2 regions of the Glycomyces rhizosphaerae genome follow, and region 2 is predicted to be linked to the other one. Evidence: riboswitches for the same ligand, from Rfam matches in the RefSeq annotation. Region 2 holds a riboswitch; the other holds the start of a gene.
What was found. A riboswitch is a leader RNA that binds a small molecule or an ion and turns the genes downstream of it on or off. The one in region 2 is predicted to bind cyclic di-AMP.
Positions count from the first base shown of each region.

Region 1: it holds a riboswitch for cyclic di-AMP, as region 2 does, so the genes downstream of both, ACFO8M_RS18670 (C40 family peptidase) here and ACFO8M_RS05780 (NlpC/P60 family protein) in region 2, are expected to answer to the same signal.

Region 1 covers NZ_JBHRWO010000019.1:78,938-84,562, reverse strand. The annotation lists gene ACFO8M_RS18685 (hypothetical protein) at 39-221, opposite strand; gene ACFO8M_RS18680 (heavy-metal-associated domain-containing protein) at 316-561, opposite strand; gene ACFO8M_RS18675 (metal-sensitive transcriptional regulator) at 579-938, opposite strand; cyclic di-AMP (ydaO/yuaA leader) riboswitch at 1,128-1,298, shown strand; gene ACFO8M_RS18670 (C40 family peptidase) at 1,307-2,242, shown strand; gene ACFO8M_RS18665 (beta-N-acetylhexosaminidase) at 2,440-4,068, opposite strand; gene ACFO8M_RS18660 (hypothetical protein) at 4,285-5,625, opposite strand, start outside.
Region 2 covers NZ_JBHRWO010000006.1:36,925-52,878, reverse strand. The annotation lists gene secY (preprotein translocase subunit SecY) at 1-617, shown strand, start outside; gene ACFO8M_RS05815 (adenylate kinase) at 695-1,330, shown strand; gene map (type I methionyl aminopeptidase) at 1,338-2,174, shown strand; gene ACFO8M_RS05805 (DUF1707 SHOCT-like domain-containing protein) at 2,199-2,696, shown strand; gene ACFO8M_RS05800 (DUF1707 SHOCT-like domain-containing protein) at 2,733-3,224, shown strand; tRNA gene ACFO8M_RS05795 (tRNA-His) at 3,273-3,348, opposite strand; gene orn (oligoribonuclease) at 3,440-4,015, opposite strand; gene ACFO8M_RS05785 (sigma-70 family RNA polymerase sigma factor) at 4,656-5,612, shown strand; gene ACFO8M_RS05780 (NlpC/P60 family protein) at 5,696-6,691, opposite strand; cyclic di-AMP (ydaO/yuaA leader) riboswitch at 6,698-6,864, opposite strand; gene ACFO8M_RS05775 (spermidine synthase) at 7,196-8,035, opposite strand; gene ACFO8M_RS05770 (MerR family transcriptional regulator) at 8,032-8,694, opposite strand; gene ACFO8M_RS05765 (heparinase II/III domain-containing protein) at 8,794-10,350, shown strand; gene ACFO8M_RS05760 (SulP family inorganic anion transporter) at 10,282-12,021, opposite strand; gene ACFO8M_RS05755 (hypothetical protein) at 12,300-12,752, shown strand; gene ACFO8M_RS05750 (hypothetical protein) at 12,749-13,222, shown strand; gene ACFO8M_RS05745 (GNAT family N-acetyltransferase) at 13,219-14,142, opposite strand; gene fdxA (ferredoxin) at 14,240-14,560, shown strand; gene dapC (succinyldiaminopimelate transaminase) at 14,566-15,681, shown strand; gene ACFO8M_RS05730 (hypothetical protein) at 15,737-15,954, opposite strand, start outside.

The DNA of each region.
Region 1 (5,625 bases), on a different contig from region 2:
TCACAGTGTTGAGAACACCGGAGCGGGCCGGTGCGACCTCAGGACCAGTGCGGGGGGCGTTCCGCCATGAGGTCGAGGTCGCGCGCCGAGAACTCGGACTTCTTGGGACGCCGTACGGGGGCCTCGCCCCAGCCGCGGTCGGTGTCGTCGGTGGTCTGGTCCGGGAGCACCGAGAAGTCCTCGTCGAGTTCGACGGAACGTTCTTCGTCGGAGAGTGCCATGCCGTCGACTCTACTTCAGGAGGTCCGCGATTGGGCAATGAAGCGGCCCTGAACACCCGGTGAACGGACGCTCAGGGCCTGAGTACGACGGGGGTCAGGCAACACCGAGGAGTTCGTAGCCTGCTTCGTCGACGGCCTCGCGGACCGCGTCCTCCGTGAGGGCGGCTTCGCTCTTCACGGTGACCTTGCCGGTGTCCAGGGCCACGTCGACGCCTTCGACGCCGGGGAGCGCGGAGAGTTCCTGGGTGACGCTTCCGGCGCAGTGTCCGCAGGTCATGCCCTTGACGACGTACACGGTTTCCATTTCTTCTCCTCTTGGCGATGCTTGCGAGCCATGAATCGGCTCAGGGTGAGTGGTCAGGTTCTGAGCAGTCGGGCCACCGCGTCCGAGGCCTCTTTGACCTTGGCTGCGGCGGCGGTCGGGTCACCCGAGGTCTGCGCTTCGGCGACGCAGTGGGCCAGGTGGCCTTCGAGGAGGTTGAGCGCTACGGCCTGGAGTCCCTTGGTGGAAGCCGAGATCTGCGTCAGGATGTCGATGCAGTACTCGTCGCCTTCGACCATCCGCTGGATGCCGCGAACCTGGCCCTCGATGCGCTTGAGGCGGCGCGTGAGCGCGGCCTTGTCACCGTGGTACCAGTAGTGCTCGTCGTGGCCGTGCGAGCCTTCAGTCGGCTCGACGGTGCCGGTTGCAACCGGGTCGGTCTGATCGCTCGCCATGTCGTTTCCCTCCGGACGTCAGTGTATACCCCTAAGGGGTATATCGGCAACTGCTCGTCATGTCGATGCAGCGGCCCGTAGTATTCCGTGCCATTGTGCGAGAAATTCTCCCTCTGCCCTTGTCAAGGGCCACAACCGCCTCTAACGTGAACCCGTCGCATCGGAAACTCGGGTGCACCCCGCACCCGCCGCGCGGCACCGCCGAGTCGGCGAAGCCCCCAGCTTCACTGAACCGGGGAACCAGCAGTCGGCATCGAACGCAGGGCCGACGGGGTGAATCGCGTCCTCGGGCGCGTAGGGCGACCCTTCCTTCCGCCCGAACCCGACAGCTAACCCGGTAGGCGGCCAAAGGAAGGAGCGCCTCCCTGGTGCGTACCCGGCGAATCGCTGCCGCCCTCACGGCCGCAGCACTGCTCCCCGTGAGTGCCACGCTGTTCACCACCTCCACGGCGAACGCGCAGACGAGCGAAGAGATCCAGGCCGAGATCGACGAGCGCCACGAAGCGCTCGAGAAGGTCATCGAGGACTACAACGCCAAGCGCGAAGAGCTCAACGACGCCAACGACCTGATCGCCGAGATCGAGCTTCAGCTGCCGGCCCTCGAGGCCGAGACCGCCGATGCCAACGAAGCCCTCGCCGATTACGCCTCCGCGGCCTACACCGGCGGCGAGTTCGCGATGATGAACTCGGTCCTCGCCGGCGACCCCTCCGACTTCGCCGACCGCCTCCTGTACCTCGACAACCTCACGGCGGCCGAGAACGAGCAGCTGCAGGCCAACATCGCCCAGGTCCAGGAGCTCGAGACCCGCAAGACCGAGCTCGAGACCCTCAAGTCCAGCGCCGACGAGATCCTCGAGGAGATGGAGCAGCAGCAGGAAGACATCGAGGCCGAGATCGCCGACCTCGAAGAGGAGTACGAGGACCAGTACGCCGAGGAGAACGTTCCCGAATACGACTACGAAGGTTCGTCCGGCGCGGTGCAGTTCGCGATGGACCAGCTCGGCGAGCCGTACGTGTACGGCGAGGACGGTCCGGACTCGTGGGACTGCTCGGGCCTGACGCAGGGCGCGTGGGGCGCGGTCGGCGTGAACCTCTCGCACAACGCGGCCATGCAGTGGGACGAGACGGCGCGGATCTCCCGCGACGAGCTCCAAGACGGCGACCTGGTCTTCTACAACGACCTGGCGCACGTCGGCATGTACATCGGCAACGGCGAGATCATCCACGCCCCGAACTCGACGACCGTGGTGAAGATCGTCGACATCGACTACGGCGGCTCCATCGTCGGCTACGGGCGCCCCTAGCGACCCGGACCTCCGGGCCCTTCGGGGCCCGGACGCAGACTCCCCGGCGACGGCACCGGCGGTCTCGATTGCTGACCCTGCTGCTGACCCGCAATGCGCCGATGCCGCCGTCGGGGACCTACTCATAGTAAAGAAACCCGTGTGAGCCGCTTCGGCGGCCCGCACGGGTTTCGTTTCACCCCAAGACGATTCGGCCGCTATTCGGCCTCAGGCTCGGTGAACGCCCAGTCGAAGCGGCGGTAGCGGCCCGAGCCGCCCTGCTGCCAGGGCTTCGGGCCTTCGAGCGGCCGGTAGCCGATGCCCATGGCGTGCAGGCGCTCCAGGTGCTCGGGGAGCCGGTCGAGGACCGGTTCGGCCGCGCGCACCTCGCGGCTGGTCCACGCGACTTCGGCGAAGACGGCCATGCGCGGGAACGCGGCGTACTCGACGTCGCGCGGGTGCGGCAGGTACTCCGACCACAGCTGGCATTGGGCGCCAAGGATCTTCGACTCGTCGACGCCGTCGGGGGCCGGATCCCAGCCGGCGACCTTCTCGACCGACGTGAGGCCGTGGATGCGCAGCGGCTCACCCTCGTCCTCGCCCTCGTAGTGGTCGAAGTACACGTGGGACTGCGGGCTCACGAGCACTTCGTGCCCGGCTTCAAGGGCCTTCTCGACGTAGGCCTGGGTGCGCCACACGGCGACCGCGGCCTCGGCGGGGGCGCCGCCGTCGAGGATCTCGTCCCAGCCGATCACGCGCTTGCCCATGGCGTGCAGGTGCGCGCAGAACGCCTCGGTGAACCAGGCCTGCACGCCGCGCACGTCCTCCAGGCCCTCCTTCTCCATGAGCGCCTTGGCGATCGGCGAGGACTCCCACTGGGTCATGGGCACTTCGTCGCCGCCGATGTGCACGAACGGGCCGTCGAAGACCTCGCCGATGGCGGTGTAGGCCTCGAGCGCGAAGTCGAGCGCGGCCTGGGTGGGCTCGAGGACCTCTTCGAAGACGCCGAACGTCGGCGACACCGGCTTGTTCTGCCCCGCACCGAGTTCGGGGTAGGCCGCGAGCACCGCGCGGGCGTGCCCGGGCAGGTTCACCTCGGGGACGATCATGATGTGGCGCTCGCGCGCGTACGAGGCGATCTCGCGCAGGTCCGAGACCGAGTAGTGGCCGCCGTGCGGGGTGCCGTCGAAGCCGCGGTCCTCGCGGGCGTGGCCGATCACCGTCTCGGCCCGCCAGGAGCCGATCTCGGTGAGCTTGGGGCGGGAGGGGATCTCGTAGCGCCAGCCCTGGTCGTCGGTGAGGTGCAGCTGGATCACGTTGAGCCGGTGGAGCCAGGCCCGGTCGATCATCTTGAGTACGAAGTCCTTGGGCTGGAAGTGCCTCGCGACGTCGAGCATGACTCCCCGCCAGCGCAGGCGCGGCTCGTCGCGGATCTGGACGAGCGGGACGACCGGCTCGGCGGCGGGGGCTTCGCGGAGGGCGTCGGCGGGCAGGAGCTGGCGGAGGGTGGCGATGCCGCGGGCGATGCCGGCCGGGTGGGCGGCGACGAGGTCGACGCCTTCTGGGGTGACGTCGAGGCGGTAGGCCTCGGCGGCGGTGGTGAAGTCTTCGGGTCGGTGGCCTTCGAGGGCGAGGCGCAGGACGCGGCCTCCTGCAGGGTCCTTTGCGGTGCTTTGTACTACGGGGAGGCGCAGGCCGGTGCCGCGGTTGAGGAGGTCGGAGAGGAGCCAGGCCAGGGGGTGCAGGTCGGGCGCTGCGGCGATGGCGCCGAGGGTGCTCAGGTCGAGGTCGCCGTCTGCGGCGGTGAGCTGCTGCGGCTGCGGGATCAGCGAGATGCGGCGCTGCATGTGCGGGGGCTCCTGTGCTGGTTGAGCTGGTGTGCGGCTCGCGTGGCTTCGCGGGCCCGGGGTGTGCGGGGGCGGCGTAGCGTCCCCACCGAATTAGTTCAGTTTATTTATAATATAGGGCCGCGCCGCGGTCGGCCAGTGCGGAGAGCGTTTTCGCTCTCGTCCCGGTCGACCGCGGCGCGCGGCCGTGCATGTTCATTTGCGAGGCACTGGGCCTCAGCGGACCACCGGCAGCTGCTGGGTCCGGTCTATGTCGGAGCCGTCCCGCTGCTTGTTGAGCGGCAGCGGCGCCGACTCGGATTCGAAGACCCCGCTCGCCGAACCCGAGGTTTCAGGCAAATCGAACCCGCTGCCAGTGAAAGGCGCAGCGAACTCGCTGCCCGTCGTGGGCGAGTCGTAGTCGCTGCTCGAGGAACTCGACGCCGGGAAGATCCGGAGCTCCTCCTCGCCGGAGACCAGCCCGAGCTGGCGGCGCAGGTCCGTCAGGTTCGAACCGGCGCTGTCGCGCTGACGCGAGAGCGCCGCGACCTCCTCGGCCAACGGCTGCACGCGCTCGGCGGCCCGCTCCTCGGCGGCGCGGCGCAGGCGCTCGGCCTCCTTGACCGCGTCCGCCTTGACGACCTTGACCTGCTCGACCGCGCGCTGCACGGCGTCCTTGGCCTGCTGGTCGGCCTCTTCGCGGCGCTCGACGGCCCGGTTCTCGGAGCTGCGAGTGCGCTCCTCGGCGAGCGCGAGGCGGTCCTCCGCCTCCGAGACGATCCGCTGCGCGGTCGCGATGGCCTGCTGGTGCCGGTCGGCCTCCTCCTTCTGGGCCCGCTCGCGCCGGTCGGCCTCGGCGAGGATGAGCTCCTGGGTCTTCTTCTTGCGGTGCTCGGCGGCCTCGGCCAAAAGCCGCTGGGCGGCGTTGCGCTGCTCGTCCGAGTCGCGGGCGGCGTGCGACTTGAGCTCGGTGACCTCGCGTTCGGCCGTGGCCCGCTGGACCGCGATCTCGCGTTCGGCCTGCGAGCGCATCTTCTCGACCTCGGCGCGCGACTGGGTCTGCGCGGTCTGGGCCTCGCGGTGCGAGTCGGCTATGGCCAGATCGTGGTTGCGGCGGGCGTTCTCACGCAACTCGGTGGTCTCGTTGACCGCGCGGGCGCGGATCTCGGTGACGTCCTGGTCGGTGGTGGCGGTGATCTCGGAGGCCTCCGTGTGGGCCGAGCGCACCATCGACTCGGCTTCGGCACGGGCCTCGTTCAGCATCGACGCGGCCATGCGCTTGGCGTCGGCCTTCTGGACCCCGGCGTCCTGCTCGGCGGCGCGCAGGATCTTCTCGACGCGCGCGCCGAGCCCGGCCAGGGTCGGGGCCTCGGCCTCGGCGATCTGCGTGGCCCGGTCGGCGACACGGCGTTCCAGCGCGGAAATGCGTTCCTCCGCGCGGCGGAGCTGCTGCTCCGCGGCCTCCAATGCCCGCGACGCCTCGTCGCGGTACTGCTCGTGGGATTTGATGTTCTGGTACAGCCGGGAAGTGAACTCTTCGACCTGATTGCGGTCGTAGCCGCGCATGGCGACAGCGAA
Region 2 (15,954 bases):
TCTTCATCGAGCAGTCGCAGCGCCGCATCCCGGTGCAGTACGCCAAGAAGATGGTCGGCCGCCGGATGTACGGCGGCACCTCGACCTACATCCCGCTCAAGGTCAACCAGGCCGGCGTCGTGCCCGTCATCTTCGGCTCCTCGCTCCTGTACATCCCGACGCTGTTCCGCCAGCTCAACCAGAACAGCGACTCCCAGTGGGTGCAGTTCATCGACCGGTACCTGCTCAACCAGGGCTCGTGGGTGTACATCACGCTGTACGCGTTCCTCATCATCTTCTTCACGTACTTCTACGTCTCGATCACCTTCAAGGTCGACGACGTCGCCGAGAACATGAAGAAGGCCGGCGGATTCATCCCCGGCGTGCGTCCGGGCAACCCGACCGCGACCTATTTGCAGCGAGTCCTGTCACGCCTGACCTTCCCGGGCTCGCTTTACCTGGCCGCGATCGCTATCCTTCCCAATCTGGCCATCATCGCGTTCGGTAACCAGCAGCTGTTCGCACAGTTCGCGTTCGGCGGTACTTCGGTGCTGATCATGGTGGGCGTCGGCCTGGAGTCGGTCAAGCAGATCGAGTCCCAGCTGATGCAGCGCCACTACGAGGGCTTCCTGCGCTGACGCAGGCCTGACCTCAGCGCCAGAGCGCGGCTTTCCAGCCGCGCTACTGGCATGTCGACGACACGGGAGGAAGACTTTTGCGACTGGTACTGGTAGGCCCGCCCGGGGCCGGCAAGGGCACCCAGGCTGAGATCATCGCCGAGCGGCTCGGCATCCCCAAGATCTCGACCGGCGACATCTTCCGCGCCAACGTCTCCGGCGGCACGCCGCTGGGGCTCAAGGCCAAGGAGTACATGGACGCCGGGGAACTCGTGCCCGACGAGGTCACCAATGACATGGTGGCCGACCGGCTGGCCCAGGACGACGCCAAGGACGGCTTCCTCCTCGACGGCTACCCGCGCAACACGGAGCAGGCGAAGGTCCTCGACCGGATCCTCGACGAGGCCGGCGTCACCCTCGACGTGGCCCTGGAGCTGACCGCGAGCGACGACGAGGTGGTCCGCCGCCTCTCGGGCCGCCGCGTCTCCAAGTCGACCGGGAAGATCTACCACCTGGAGTTCGACCCGCCCGCGGATCCCGACTCCGAGGACCTCTTCCAGCGTTCGGACGACAAGCCCGAGACTGTCAAGCACCGCCTCGAGGTCTACGCCGAGCAGACCGCGCCGCTCGTGGGCTTCTACGAGCAGCAGGGCAAGCTCACGCGGATCGACGCCCTCGGCGAGGTCGCCGAGGTCACCGAGCGCGCCCTGAACGCCATCGGCGCCGCGAAGTAACCCCGTCGTGTTCCGTCGTCGCCAGAACATCCAGTACAAGACGCCCGAGCAGTTCCTCAAAATGAGGACCGCCGGTCTCGTCGTGGCCGAGGTCCATCAGGCCATGCGCGAGTCCGCGGGGCCGGGCGTGACGACGGCGGAACTCGACCGCATCGCCGAGCAGGTCATCCGCGACTGCGGTGCGGTGCCCTCCTTCAAGGGCTACGACATCGGCAACGGGCCCTACCCCGGCTCGATCTGCTCCTCGGTGAACGAGCAGGTCGTCCACGCGATCCCCTCGCAGGACGTGGTCCTCAAGGAAGGGGACCTCCTCTCGGTCGACGTCGGCGCGATCGTCGACGGCTGGCACGGGGACGCCGCGATCACCCTCGAGATCGGCCAGGTCGCCCCGGAGCTGACGGCCCTGCGGGAGGCCTGCGAGGCCGCCATGTGGGCCGGCATCAAGGCCGCGGCCACCGCGAAGCGCCTCGGCGGGATCTCCCACGCCGTCGAGCACTCGGTGGAGCACTCGGGCGAGTACGGCATCGTGACGGGCTTCGGCGGGCACGGCATCGGCACCGAGATGCACCAGGACCCGCACATCCTCAACTACGGGCGCCCGAACGAGGGCCCGAAGCTGCGCCCGGGCATGGCCCTGGCGATCGAGCCGATGATCACCCTCGGCTCGGAGGAGACCGCCGAACTGGCGGACGGCTGGACGATCGTGACCGACGACGGCTCCATCGCGGCCCACGTCGAGCACACCATCGCGCTCTGCGAGGACGGCGTCTGGGTCCTCACGGCCCCTGACGGCGGCGTCGAACAGCTGGGCGACGCGGTCGCGAGCGCGGCTCGCGCCGAATAGGACTCCGATGCCATAATTGGCCTCGTGACCGAAGACCACGGCAAGCTGCGGATCTCCCATGCCGACCGCGACAAGGCGATCGCGCAGTTGCAGGCCGCCCTCGACGAAGGCCGCATCGACCTCGCGGAGTTCGATGAGCGCGCCAAGACGGCCTACGAGGCCAAGACGAACGCCGAACTCGACCTCATCTTCGACGACCTCCCCGGCGGCCGCCCGAAAGAGGCCGAGGTCGTGCCCGCAGCGCCCGCCGAAGCCCCCGCTCAGAGCCCCCACGGGCACCCGCACGGCGGCCCGCCCTGGCTGCACCGGTTCCCCGCCCTGCGCGGCCTGGTCACCGTGGGCGCCATTACCACCGGCATCTGGGTCGCCACCTGGATCGGCACCGGGGAGCCCACCTACTTCTGGCCGATCTGGCCCATCCTGGGCCTCGGCATCGCCACGGTCATGCAGTTGGTGAACGGCGGGTGGGACGGTCACGGCCACGAGGACGAGGACCGGAATGAGCGCCGCGATCGCCACTGACCCGAACCCCCATCCCTTCCCCAAGGAGCCCAACGAATGTCCTCCCTCGAACGTTTCGGCGACGACCGCGAGATGCGGATCGGCAGTCCCGAGCGCACGGCCCTGACCGAGATCCTGCGATCCTCGGTGGACCAGGACTACATCGACCTCGACGAGTACGAGAAGCGCGTGGACATCCTCATGGCGGCGAAGACTTGGGCGGACGCCGAGCCGATCCTCCAGGACCTGCCGGCGTATCAGCGGGTGCTCAAGGCCCAGGAGGACGCGTTCGTGCCCGAGAAGCTCCGCACCCCGGAGTGGATCAAGTGGCTCTGGGTGGGCAGCTCGATCCCCGTCGGCATCGTCACGGGGGTCTGGGGGTTCGTGTACTGGCTGTCGGGCAGCCACCAGTACTTCTGGCCGGTCTGGGTCGTCATCCCGCTGGGCGTGGTGGCGACGGCACTGACCATCGCCGAGCGGTTGATCCTTCGCCCGGCCGAGGCGCGCAAGCGTCAGGAACGCCTGCGCCGCAAGCGGAACCAGCGCTGACCCTGGACAAGCGAAAAGCCTCGCGGCAGTGCCGCGAGGCTTTTTCCTTGGGGTGATCGACGGGGCTCGAACCCGCGACCTCCTCGACCACAACGAGGCGTTCTACCAACTGAACTACGACCACCAAGACCGATCTCGCAGGGAAAACCTGGGATCGGCGACAATCATAGCCAAGCTTCCGGGGTTCCTGTCAACGGGGTTCGGTGTCGACCGTCTCAGTCTCCGGTGCTCCCGGCGATGCTCGCCGCGGCGGCCTTGGCCTCGTCACTGGAGGGCCCGGGCAGCGGCACGAACAGGGTGCGCCGGTAGTACTCGAGTTCCTGCACGCTCTCCAGGATGTCGGCGAGGGCGCGGTGGGCGAGGCCCTTGGGCGGCTGGTTGTAGTAGACGCGCGGGTACCAGCGCCGCGCCAGCTCCTTGATGGAGGAGACGTCGATCATCCGGTAGTGCAGGTGCTCGTCGAGGCGCGGCATGTACTTCGTGATGAAGGTGCGGTCCGTGGCGATCGAGTTGCCGCACAACGGGGCCGTGCGCGCTTCGGGCACGTGCTGCTTGACGTACTCCAGTACCGCGTCCTCGGCCTGCTGCAGGGAGACCTGCGAGGCCCGCACCTCGTCGGTGAGCCCGGACTTGGCGTGCATGTCGGCGACGAACGCCCCCATGTCGGCGAGGTGTGCCGGGTCGCAGGCGATCACGATGTCGAGTCCGGCGTCCAAGGGGGTGAGATCCGGTTCCGTGACCAGTACGGCGATCTCGATGAGGGCTTCGGTCTCCGGGTCGAGGCCGGTCATTTCGCAGTCGACCCACACTAGGCGTTCTTCAGTCACCGGCCCAACTCTACGCGCAAGCGACACACCAGGTGATCTACGCGGCACGCTGCCGGAAGCGCCCCACGGGTGCCTCTGGAGGGCGCAGACTGAGAAGAACGAGAGGTGTTCGGAATCGGACATCAACGCCTGAGAAAGGTGTTGCTTGTCACCGCTACAGTCCGCTATGGTGCGGGTATCAGAGCGTCGCCGCCTTTGCGGCCCGGATCGCAGTGATTAGGGCCGCAAAAAGATGATCTCTCAACTTTTTCAAGGTAGGGCGCGTGTTCCCCTAGAGATTGAAGGTTTGCGATGAAGCAGACCGGAGACGATCCCGTGACCAGGGCTCGGGTCATCAGGCCTCTGCCGAGGTGAGGTGATCCCCGTCTCAGAGGCATCATGAGGCCGAAGTGCCCCCGTCTCTGAAATGGGAGCCGTGAACCGAGCTTAGCCGATGAAAACGGGTACTCGAAACGGTGTGAAGGCCCTAGGGCCACCGATTCGCATCGATTTCGTAACCGTGGCGCATCGAACACCGGGGCACGGAATTCCACGCAACGAAGCGGTCGTTGTAACTGGTACACCGTTCACGCGGTGTCGGGGGACGAGGAAGCTGGAGGAGACCTTGAGCGTGGAGCAAACGACAACACCCACCCTCACCACCGAAGAGGTCGCTGAGGAACGAGACCTTGTGGGTGTTTACCTGCATGAGATCTCGAAGACGCCGCTGCTTGACGCCGCCGCCGAGGTCGACTTGGCGAAGGCTATCGAAGCGAGTCTGTTCGCGAAGCACCTGCTCGGCGAGGGGGAGACCTTCGGCGACGCCACCGAAAAGGACCTGAAGCGCCTGGTCGAAGACGGTGCGAAGGCGAAGGAGCAGTTCATCAAGGCGAACCTGCGGCTGGTCGTCTCGATCGCCCGCCGGTACGTCCGTTCCGGGATGCCGATGCTCGACCTGATCCAGGAGGGCAACACGGGCCTGGTCCGCGCCGTCGAGAAATTCGACTACCAGCGCGGCTTCAAGTTCTCGACCTACGCCACGTGGTGGATCCGTCAGGCCATCAGCCGGGCGATCGCCCAGCAGGAGCGCACCGTGCGCCTGCCGGTGCACCTGGTCGAGGACGTCAACCGGATGCGCAACGTGACCCGCCAGCTCACCCGTGAGCTCGGCGGCGACCCCGAACCCGACCAGGTCGCCAAGGCGCTCGGCGTCACGGTCGAGCGGGTCAACGAGCTCATCCGCTGGAGCCAGGACACCGTCTCGCTGGACACGCCGATCGGCGACGACGGCGACACCAATCTCGGCGACCTCGTCGCCGACTCCGACGAGCCCAGCCCGGAGGACGTCGTCCTCGCCGGGATGGAACGCCAACGCATCGAGATGATGCTCAACCACCTCGACGAGCGCTCGGCGGGGATCGTCAAGGCCCGCTACGGGCTCGAGGACGGCCGCGAGCACTCGCTCACGGAGGTCGCGCACCGGTTCCACCTGTCGCGCGAGCGCATCCGCCAACTCGAGATCCAGGCGCTGGCCCGACTCAAGGAACTGGCCAACGACCAGGTCATGGCTGAAGCAGCTTGACTGCGGAAGCGTTAAGGACATAACGCGAGAGGGCCGGGGCGAATGCCCCGGCCCTCTCGTCGTGCTCTCGTCTTCCGGACGTGTCAGACCCGGCGGTAGCCGTCGATCGACATGCCCATGTCGAGATCGGAGATCTTCACGACGTCGCCCGGCTTGGGGGCGTGGATGACCTGGCCGTCGCCGATGTACATGGCCATGTGGCCCAGGCCGTTGTAGAAGACCAGGTCGCCCGGCTTCAGGTCGCCCCGGTCGATGGCGCTGGTCTCGTCCCAGATCGCGTTCGTGTAGTGCGTCAGGGAGATGCCGGAGACGGCGTAGGCGCCCTGGACGAGGCCCGAGCAGTCCCAGGTGTCGGGGCCGGCGGACCCGTAGACGTAGGACTCGCCGAGCTGGTCGCGGGCGAACTCGACCGCGGCGGTCGCGGCGTCGGCGCTGTAGGCCGCCGTGGAGTCGGAGTCGGAGGACGACGAGTCGCTGGAAGCGGCGGACTCCGCTGCGGCCTCGGCTTCGGCTTCAGCCTCGGCGGCGGCTGCCGCTTCGGCTGCCGCGGCTTCGTCCGCGGCCTTCTCGGCCTCGTCGATCTCGGTGTCGAGGGCCTTGATCTGCCGCTGCGCGGTCGCGATGTCGGCCGTGAGGCCTTCGGCGGTCTCGGCGGCGGCCTCGGCCTCGTCGTACTTGTCGGACTGCTCCTGCGCGTAGGCGACCAGGGTGGTGACCTTGGCGTCGAGGTCGTCCTCGGCGGATTCGACCGCGGCGGTGACGATGCTGAGCTGCGCGTTGGAGGTCCCGTAGTCCGCGGTGGCGGCGTCGACGACGGCCCGGGCTTCGCCGAGCCGGACCCGCAGGTCCTGGAGGTCGGCGGCGGCGTCGTCGCGCTGGGTCTCGAGATCGGCCAAGTGGGCTTCGATCTCGGAGGCGGATGCGGAGGTGTAGTCGATGTCGGCCGCGTCGGCGTGGGTGCCGGCGAAGGCGGTCACGATCGCGACGGTGGCGAGGGTGACTCCCGTGTAGGCGGCGACGCGGCGAATGATGGCACTGGTTCGCGAACGATAATCGGTGTCGGAGCAGGCTTGAGCCACGGGTGGCCTTTCTTCCTCGTCCGCCTACCGGGTTAGCTGTCGGGTTCGGGCAGGGAAGCGCGCCCTACCCGCTGCGGCTGCGCTGCAGCGGGATTCACCCCGTGCGCCACGTGTTGCACTGGAGGGACGCGGCGCGGCTGGGTCCCCGGCCCGCGCATCGGTGTCTCACCCGGAACCGGGAGGAACGGGCGTCATGCGAGCGCGGCTCGGCGGTCCGGACGGGTGGGTCTCTGGGGGAGCCCTGAGGACCCGACCGGAACAGGCGCCGACGCTAACGCAAGGTGACCCGAATCGCCAAGTCCTCTGTGAGTCGCTCCATAGTCCAGTAACGGACAGTGAGGACGCGATGGGAGACAGGGCCACTATCCAGCGGATTTATTGTCCGAACGGCCGACCCGCCGGTGGTCCGGGTGGTGGCGGCGGGTGCGGGGCGGCGAGGAGGGCTCGGATTCGCCATCGCCCCCGGCTTCGAAGGTGCCCGGCGGGTACGACACCGCCCCGCGGTCAGAAGCTGCGGAGAGACTGCGGGGGCGGCGGGGACTGGATCGCGGTCGCGTCCGTGACCGGGGGAGCGCCGCCGATGTACTCCTTCAGCTCGGTGCCCTCCAGCACCCGGCACGGGAAGGCCGCGCCCGCGCAGCGGCGCCGCAGGTCGGCCACCGGAAGCTCGACATCGGCCGCCACCGCGACCACGTTCCCGAAACGGCGGCCCCGCAGGACCGCGGGCTCGGCCATGACCGCCACGTGCGGCCACACCGCGCCCATCGCCGCGAGCGCCGGTTTCAGGAACTTCATCTGGCCGCCGTCGCACAGGTTCACCGCGTAGTGCCCGCCCGGGCGCAGCACCCGCCGCGCCTCCCGCAGGAACTCGGTGCTCGTGACGTGCGCGGGCACGCGGGCGCCCTCGTACACATCCGTGATGATGAGCTCATAGCTCGCCTCCGGCGCGGACGCGACCGCCTCGCGCGCGTCCGTGTGCCGGATCTTCACCTTCACGCCGCGCGGCAGCGGGGCCTCGGCCCGCACCAGGGCGACGAGTTCCTGGTTCGTCTCCACCGCCTGCTGGTACGAGCCCGGACGCGTCGCGGCCGTGTACCGGGCCATCGCCAGGCCGCCCGCGCCGAGGTGCAGCACCCGGAGCGGCTGCTTGGGGGCGGCCATCGAGTCGACGAGATAGGCGATCCGCTGCATGTACTCGGCATCCAGATAGGACGGATCGTCGAGATCGACGGTGGCTTGGACCACGCCGTCGGCGACGAGGTGCAGCAGGTTCGGGCGGCCCGGATCGCGGTCGATGCGCAGGTTCGGACGTTCGGTCGGGGATTCGGGCGGGTTCGGGCTCACGGACCCATTGTGCCCGAGGGCGGCTGCGCGGCCTGGGTCCTGGCCGAGGCCGCGACGTGGGCGATGCGCCGCAGTGCCGCGAACATCGTCTCGCCGAGCACCGTCGCCACCACCGCCTGCTCCACGTTCACGCCCTCGATCCTGGTCGCCTCCGCGATCGCCTCCATGTCCGCCGAGGCCAGCGCCGCCGCCGCGTCCGCGTAGTGGCTCAGCACCTCCTGCGGGTCCGGGTTCCCCAAGCGGTAGAACGCGGTGAGCGCCGTGACCAGTGCGTCCCGGTAGTTCGGCGGCGCCACCTCGGCCCAGCCGTACTCGGTCAGCAGCTGGTCCACCGTGCGCTCGGCGGCCTCGGTCGTGCCCTCGCTCGCGAGCGAGAACTTCGGGTCCCGATGCGTGGCGGCGAGGGTCGCACCCAGTGCCTGGAACACCGAATCCGGGTGGCGCCCAAGCACAGTGAGCACCTCGCCGATCTGCGCCACCGACAGGCCCGCCGTCTCCGACAGGGCGCGGATGAGCGTCAGGCGGTGCACGTGGGCCGGACCGTACTCGACGGTGTTGCCCTCACCGTGCTCGCCGGCCTGCAGCAGATGCTCCCGCAGGTAGTACTTGATGGTGGCGGCCGGAACGCCCGTCCGCTCCGACAGCTCCCCGATGCGCATACGAGGGAGTCTATGACGGAATGCGCGCCCGCGTTACCGTTGAGCCACGGCAGGAACCCCCGCCTCCACCCATCACCGCATCCGGAAAGGCGTTGGTCAATGTCCGACCTTCGTACGGCCCTCCTCGAAGAGCTGCGCGAGATCGCCGCACTTCCCGTCCCCGCCTTCGACCCGGACCTCGCCGACGACTTCGCCGCCACCGGCCGCCGCCTGCCGTACGAGACCCAGTACTTCGCCCGCCGCCGCCACCTCGCCGCGCTCGCGCTCGTGGGGGAGGCCGGTGCGCTCTCCTCGCTCCTCAAGGACGTCTGCCAGGAACGCTCCTGGGCCCTCCCCGCCCACTGGGAGGCCGAGTCGGACCCGCGCACCTGCGTCGACCTCTTCGCCTGCGAGACCGCCCAGACCCTCGCCGAGATCCTGCGCCTGCGCGAGGACATCGAAGGCGCCGAGCAGATCGAGGCCGAGATCCGCCAGCGCGTCCTCGACCCGTTCTTCGAGGCCGACTTCCCCTTCTGGTGGGAGGAGCGCCACTCCAACTGGACCGCCGTGTGCGCCGGCGCCGCGGGCATGGCCGCCCTCGCCCTCGACTACGACACCGACGTGATCCGCGGCCGCGTCCTCCCCGCCCTCTCGGGCTACATCTTCTCCTTCGGCCCTGACGGCGGCTGCGTCGAAGGCGTCGACTACTGGGTCTACGGCTTCGGCTACTTCACGTACTTCGCCGAGGCCTGGAGGGACGCCACCGGCGAGGACCTCCTCGCCGGCAACGAGGCCATCGCCTCGTTCCCCGCCCGAGCCCAGCTCTACCCGAACTCGTTCGCGACCTTCGGCGACACCGGGGCCGACACGCTCCTCCCGGCGGGCCTGTTCAGCCGCCTCCACGACCGGCTCGGCGTCCCGCTGCCGGCCGCGACCCGCGTCCAGACCTTCGCCGAGGACGCCTGCGCCCGCTGGGCCCCACTCACCCGCACCCTCGACTGGGGACGGCCCTTCGAGACCGAGGTCGAACCCGGCCGGTCGCTCCTGGCCGACGTCGGCTGGTTCGTCGAACGCCGCCAGATCGGCCGCCGCATGTGGGCGCTGGCGGTCAAGGGCGGCTTCAACGACGAGCCCCACAACCACCTCGACCTCGGCTCGTTCCTCATCGCCGTGGACGGCGAGCAGCTCCTGTGCGATCCCGGTGCGGGCGAGTACACCGCCGCCTATTTCGGCCCGGAACGCTACGAGCAGGTCCACCCCTCGGCCGCCTGGCACTCGGTGCCGACGGTCGAAGGCGCCGGGCAGCAGCTCGGGGAGGACTCCCGCGCCGAGCTCGTGGGCACGGTGGACGGCGTGGACGTGTACGTCGACGCGTACGGCGACGGCGCGCTCATCCGCAAGCTCGCCTGGACGGGTGAGTCGATCTCGTTGGAGGACTACGGCCCCGAGATCACCGAGTCGTTCGTCAGCCGCATCCGGCCCGAACTCGAGGGCACCACGGCGGTGTGGGCCGGGGAGCGCGGCACCCTCGTGCTCCACGGGATCAACCCTGAGGACGCCGTGGTCGACTCGGTCGACGCGTTGGACCACCGCGGCGCCCCCGACCGGCTATGGGCGCTCCGCTTCGGTCTCCGCTCCGGTGCCGAATCGAGCGGTCTCCGCTTCGAGCTGCTCTAGGAGCCCGTCGGCCTTGAGGCGCTGGCGCGCGGCGGCGATCGCCTCGCTGGTGTGCTCGAACAGGCGCCCCTGCTGCCACAGCGGTTCCAGGATGCCCAGGGCCGCCAGCGGTTTCGCGTGCACTGGTTCGAGGCCGGAGAGGTAGACGGCTATGCCGCGGTGCTCGAGGCGCTTGATCGCGTCGGCGAGCACCGTAGCCCCCGACGCGTCCATCGTGGATACGCGGCTCATCCTGAGCACGACCACCCGCACGTCGGCCACGTCCAGCAGCTGCAGCAGGAACCGGTGCGCGGCGGCGAAGAACAGCGGCCCTTCGAGCCGGTAGGCCACGATGTGCTCGTGCAGCAGCGCGGCCTCCTCGTCGTGGTGGTCGGCCGGCTCGATCGGCTCCTCCTCGACCGAGACGGACCTGGAGATCCGCCCGAGCGCCAGCAGCCCGGCGAGCGCGATGCCCACCGCCACGGCCCACACCAGGTTGAGCGTCACGGTCGCGGCCAGCGTCAGCCACATGACGGCCGCGTCGGCGCGCGTCGAACGCGCCAGCGCCAGCATCGAGCCGACCTCGATCATGCGGATCGAGGTCGCGATGAGCACGCCAGCGAGCGCCGCGAGCGGCACGTGGGACACCAGCGGCGCGAGCGCGAGCATCATGAGCGCCAACACGATCGCGTGCGTCAGCGACGCGAGCCGCCCGGCGGCCCCCGACCGCACGTTCACCGCGGTGCGCGCCAGCGCGCCCGAGGACGGCATCCCGCCGAAGAACGGCGTCACCAGGTTCGCCACACCCTGCCCGAACAGCTCCCGGTCCGGGTTGTGGTGCTGATCGACCGTGATGTTGTCCGCGACCGTGGCCGACAGGAGCGACTCCAGAGCGCACAGGGCGCAGATCGCGACGGCCGCGGCGACGAGCTCGGGCATCTCGGCGAAGTCGAGGAACCCGGCCTCAGGGGCCGGGATGGTGCGAGGCAGCGTACCGATGACCGACACTTCCGCACTGGCCCACCAGGTCACGGCGGTCGCGGCGATGACCGCGAGCAGCGGCGTGGGGATCTGGGAGTGCAGGCGCGAGCCCAGCAGGATCGCGGCGGCCACGCCGAAGGCGACGGCGAGCGGCGCCCAGTTCGGGTCGGCCGCGAAGTCGCTGAGCGATTCCCATGCGCCGCTGAGCAGGTGGGCGTTCTGCGCGGGCAGGCCCAGCGCGGGAGGCAGCTGCTGGATCGCGATGACGATCGCGACCCCGGCCGTGAAGCCCTCGACCACGGGCACCGGCACGTAGCGGGCGTAGCGGCCCGCGCCGGTGAGCGCGAGGACGACGAGCATGAGCCCGGCCATGATGCCGACGAGCATCACCCCGGCGTGGCTGTGGGTGGCCGCGAGCGGCACCAGGACCACGGCCATGGTCCCGGTGGGGCCGGAGACCTGGAGGTTCGAGCCGCCGAGGAGCGCGGCCAGGGCCCCGGCGATGATCGAGGTGATGAGCCCGGCGAAGGCGCCGAGGCCCGAGGCGATCCCGAAGCCGAGCGCCAGCGGCAGCGCGACGACGGCGACGGTGAGGCCGGCGAGGAGGTCGGTGTGCCAGTGGCGGCCGAGGTGGAGGTAGTCGGACCGTTCGGGGAACAGCTGTCGGAAGCGGCGGCGTTTCGTGGCAGTTGTCTCTCGTATTGCGGTCATGAGCCGATTGTCCCGGATCGGTTGATATGCAATGACTTTCAGCGCGCCCCGGGCGCGTCGCGGTCCAGGGGGCGCGGGCCGCACCCGCCGCGGCGCGACACGTTCGGGTGACATGGGCGCTGGGAGGCCCGCTTCTTGTCGGACCTGCGAGGGACGCTGGGCAGTATCTTCCCCTCTCGTGGTGGGTGGGGGTTTGTGGACGGCCTATCGCGCCGAACCGCCGAACGCGCTCCGCGCTGCCATTCGGCGCCTTCGCTTCCTGCCGTAGGATCGCCACCGTGCATGAGAAGGGTCTGGAAGCGGCGATCCGCATCGGCGGCGCGGTGGTCGTCACCGCCGCGGCCGTGCTCGCCGCCGTCCTCGAATCCTTCCTGGTGCCCTTCTACATCGGCGGGATCGCGGTCCCCCTCGCCGGGGCGATCGCGTTCGTCGCGAACTGGCGCCTCGCGGCGCTGGCCGTGTACTGGACCGGCGGACGCTGGTCCGTCGTGCTCACCTCGGCCGCCTGGTTCGCCGTGGTCGTCATCGCCACCATGCCGACCTCGGCTGGTTCGCTGGTGGTCACCAGTGGTTTCAACGGCTACGCGCTGCTCCTGGCGGGGACCGCCGGAATCGCCCTCGCGCTGTGGCAGTATTTTCGACCCAAGCCGAGCGCCAAGCCTCGGACCGTCGCCGACCCCCGGGTCGCGGCGCAGGCCACCCCCACCGCTACGAAGGAGTCCCGACAGTGACCCTCCTCAGCCGCCTCCTGATGCCGCACTGGCCCTCGATCTACGGCTTCGCCCTGGGCTTGATCGCCGCCAACCTGGCCGGCCGGATCGCCTCCAACAAGTGGGGCGAGGGCACCGCGGTCGGCGACCTCATCGGCGTCTACACCTTCGGCGCGATGGCCGCCGTCGCCGTCGCCGCCGGCATCTGGTGGGGCACGCGCCGCGACCGCAAGGAGATCACGGGCGAACTGCTCTCGATCTTCGTGGCGACGACCCTGTTCACCGTCCTGGTGAACCCGCTCATCGCGCGCGTCGACTACCCCTCGCTCGACGGGGTCTTCTCGCAGACCCTCATCTACTTCGCGCTGCTGGCGCTCTCGGGCTGGGTCGGCTTCCTCATCGTTATGGCCCTCGGCGTGGACGTGTACGGACGCCAGCTCAAGGCCACCCGGATCGCCTTCGAGCGCAAGGCGAACCCCAAGGCCGCTTAGCTGGCCGGGCCCCGATAGCGGTAGCGGTACCGCTCGGCGTAGCCGAGCCGCCCGTACATCGCGATCGCGGCCTCGTTGTCGGTCTCGACCTGGAGCGCGGCCCGCCGCGCTCCAGTCTCGTATCCCCACGCCTCGAGCGCGTGCAGGATCTCGGTCCCGAGCCCCTGGCGCCGGAACGCCGGCAGCGTCCCGATATTGGTGATCGCCACGGTGTCGCCCGCGATCGCGCCGCGCCCGCGTGCCGCCAATGACCCGTCCCGCCGGATCTCGGCGTAACCGCGGTCGGGCCCCGATCCGAAGATCCGCGCCGCGACCTCGGGCCTGCCGCGCCCGACCTGCTCCAGCAGCGCCGCGCTCGGCTCGTGCACGATCCGCGCCTCGCCCTTGTACTCGACCGGTTCGAGCGCCTTCGTCATCACGGCGGTCTCCGCCTCGGCCTCCCAGCCGCGGGCCGCCAGCTCCTCGTCGAGCCGTTTCGCCACGCCTCCCGCCAGCGACACGAGCGGCCGCGCCCCGCGCTCCCCGTACCAGGCCGTGACCGCTGCGATCGCCGCGTCGGTCCCGCCCGGCGGGGCGGTCAGCGCGAGCACCGAGTTCGCGCGGCGCGAGAAACCTTCGGCGTACCGTAGAAGCCATCCCCCCAGTTCGGCGGACTCGATTGCGGGCCAGGTGGCCGCGAGGAGCCGTTCGAGTTCGAGGATCTCGGAGAACGGGGTCGGTTTGGGAGGGATCGGCCTGGCCGCGACGACCGCGGCCGCCTCGATGGTGACGACCGCCCCCGAAGCGGGCAGTACGCGCCACTGCGCCACACCGATCTCGATAAGCTCGCCCGTGATGTCCGTGAACCGGCGACCCGGTTCGGGGTCGTCCAACCTGATCCGAACCGCGACGCGACGGCCGACATGTTCCGGTCCCAGCATCTGGCGCACCCCCTGCCTTCGGGTCTATACATGGAAATAGGCTTTAGGCTCATCTCAGCGCAGTCCGCCCGACTGCGCGCTGTAGGAAGGACGACTCGTGACTTACGTAATCGCCGAGCCGTGCGTGGATCTTCTCGACAAGGCCTGCATTGAAGAATGCCCTGTCGACTGCATCTACGAAGGCAACCGGAAGCTCTACATCCACCCCGACGAGTGCGTCGACTGCGGTGCATGTGAACCGGTGTGCCCGGTCGAGGCGATCTTCTACGAGGACGACGTCCCCGAAGAGTGGGCCGCCTACACCAAGGCCGACGTCGACTTCTTCGACGACCTCGGCAGCCCCGGCGGGGCCTCCAAGGTCGGCAAGATCGACAGCGACGTCCCGTTCGTGGTCGCACTGCCCGCGAAAGCGGAGTAGCCGCGATGGCGCTGCGCCGTCTTCACAGCGCCTCTCCGGCCCGGCGGCTGCCGCGCTTCCCGTGGGACCGCATGGTCCCGTTCAAGGAACGCGCGGCGGCCCACCCAGGCGGGATCGTCGACCTCACCGTAGGCGCGCCCGTGGACGAGGTGCCCGAGTCGATCCGGCAGGCCCTCATCGAGGCGTCAGGCAGGCCCGGTTACCCGACGGTGGCCGGTCCGGCGGCACTGCGCGAGGCGATGCAGTCGTGGCTGCACCGCCACACCGGTGTGGCCGAGGACGTCGCGGTCCTGCCCACGGTGGGCTCCAAGGAACTGGTCGCGAACCTGCCGTTCCAGCTCGGCATCGGCCCCGGCGAGTCCGTGGCCTATCCCGAGATCGCCTACCCGACGTACGAGATCGGCGCGATCCTCGCCAAGGCCGAGGCGCTGCCGGTGGCCGACCCGCGCGACGCCGCCGGGTCCCGCCTGCGGCTGGCCTGGATCAACTACCCGACCAACCCGACCGGCGAGGTCGCCTCGGTCGAGTACCTGCGCGACCTGGTCCGCTGGGCCCGCGACAGCGGCGTGGCGCTCGCCAGCGACGAGTGCTATCTGACGCTCGGCTGGGACGAGGACCATCCGCCGGTCTCGATCCTCGACCCGCGCGTCAACGACGGCGACCTCACGGGTCTCCTTGCGGCGCACTCGCTTTCGAAGCGCTCGAACCTGGCCGGATACCGCTCGGCGTTCCTCGCGGGGGATCCTGAGCTGATCGCCGACCTGCTGGAGATCCGCCGCCACTCGGGCTTCATGGTCCCGCTGGCGGTCCAGCAGGCCACGATCGCGGCCCTGCACGACGAGTCGCACGCGATCGAGCAGCGCGCCCGCTACGAGCACCGCCGCGGCGTGCTCCGCCAGGCGGTCGAGGCCGCCGGGTTCCGCATCGACCACTCGACCGCGGGCCTGTACCTGTGGGCCACGCGCGGCGAGGACTGCTGGGACAGCGTGCAGTGGCTCGCCGAACGCGGCATCCTCGCGGCGGCGGGAGAGTTCTACGGCGCCAAGGGGAACCAGCATGTGCGCCTGTCCTTGACCGCCACGGACGAGGCGATCGCGGACGCCGCTCAGCGGCTCAAGTAACGCAGACACGACGAAGGGCCCGCGGCTGGAAGTCGCGGGCCCTGCTCGTTGCGCGCTAGGGCGCCGGGACCGGCAGCGGGTCGTTGACCGGCGGCTCGACCGGCGGCTCGACCGGCGGCTCGACCGGCGGGACACCCACCGGCGGCTCGACCGGCGGGACGTCGACTGGCGGCAGCAAGCCCTTGACGATCTCGACCACCTGCTTGCAGGTCTCGGTCAGCAACCCGACGTCGGGCACGGCAGGCAGCGGCGCATCGGTGCCCGGGTCCGGCA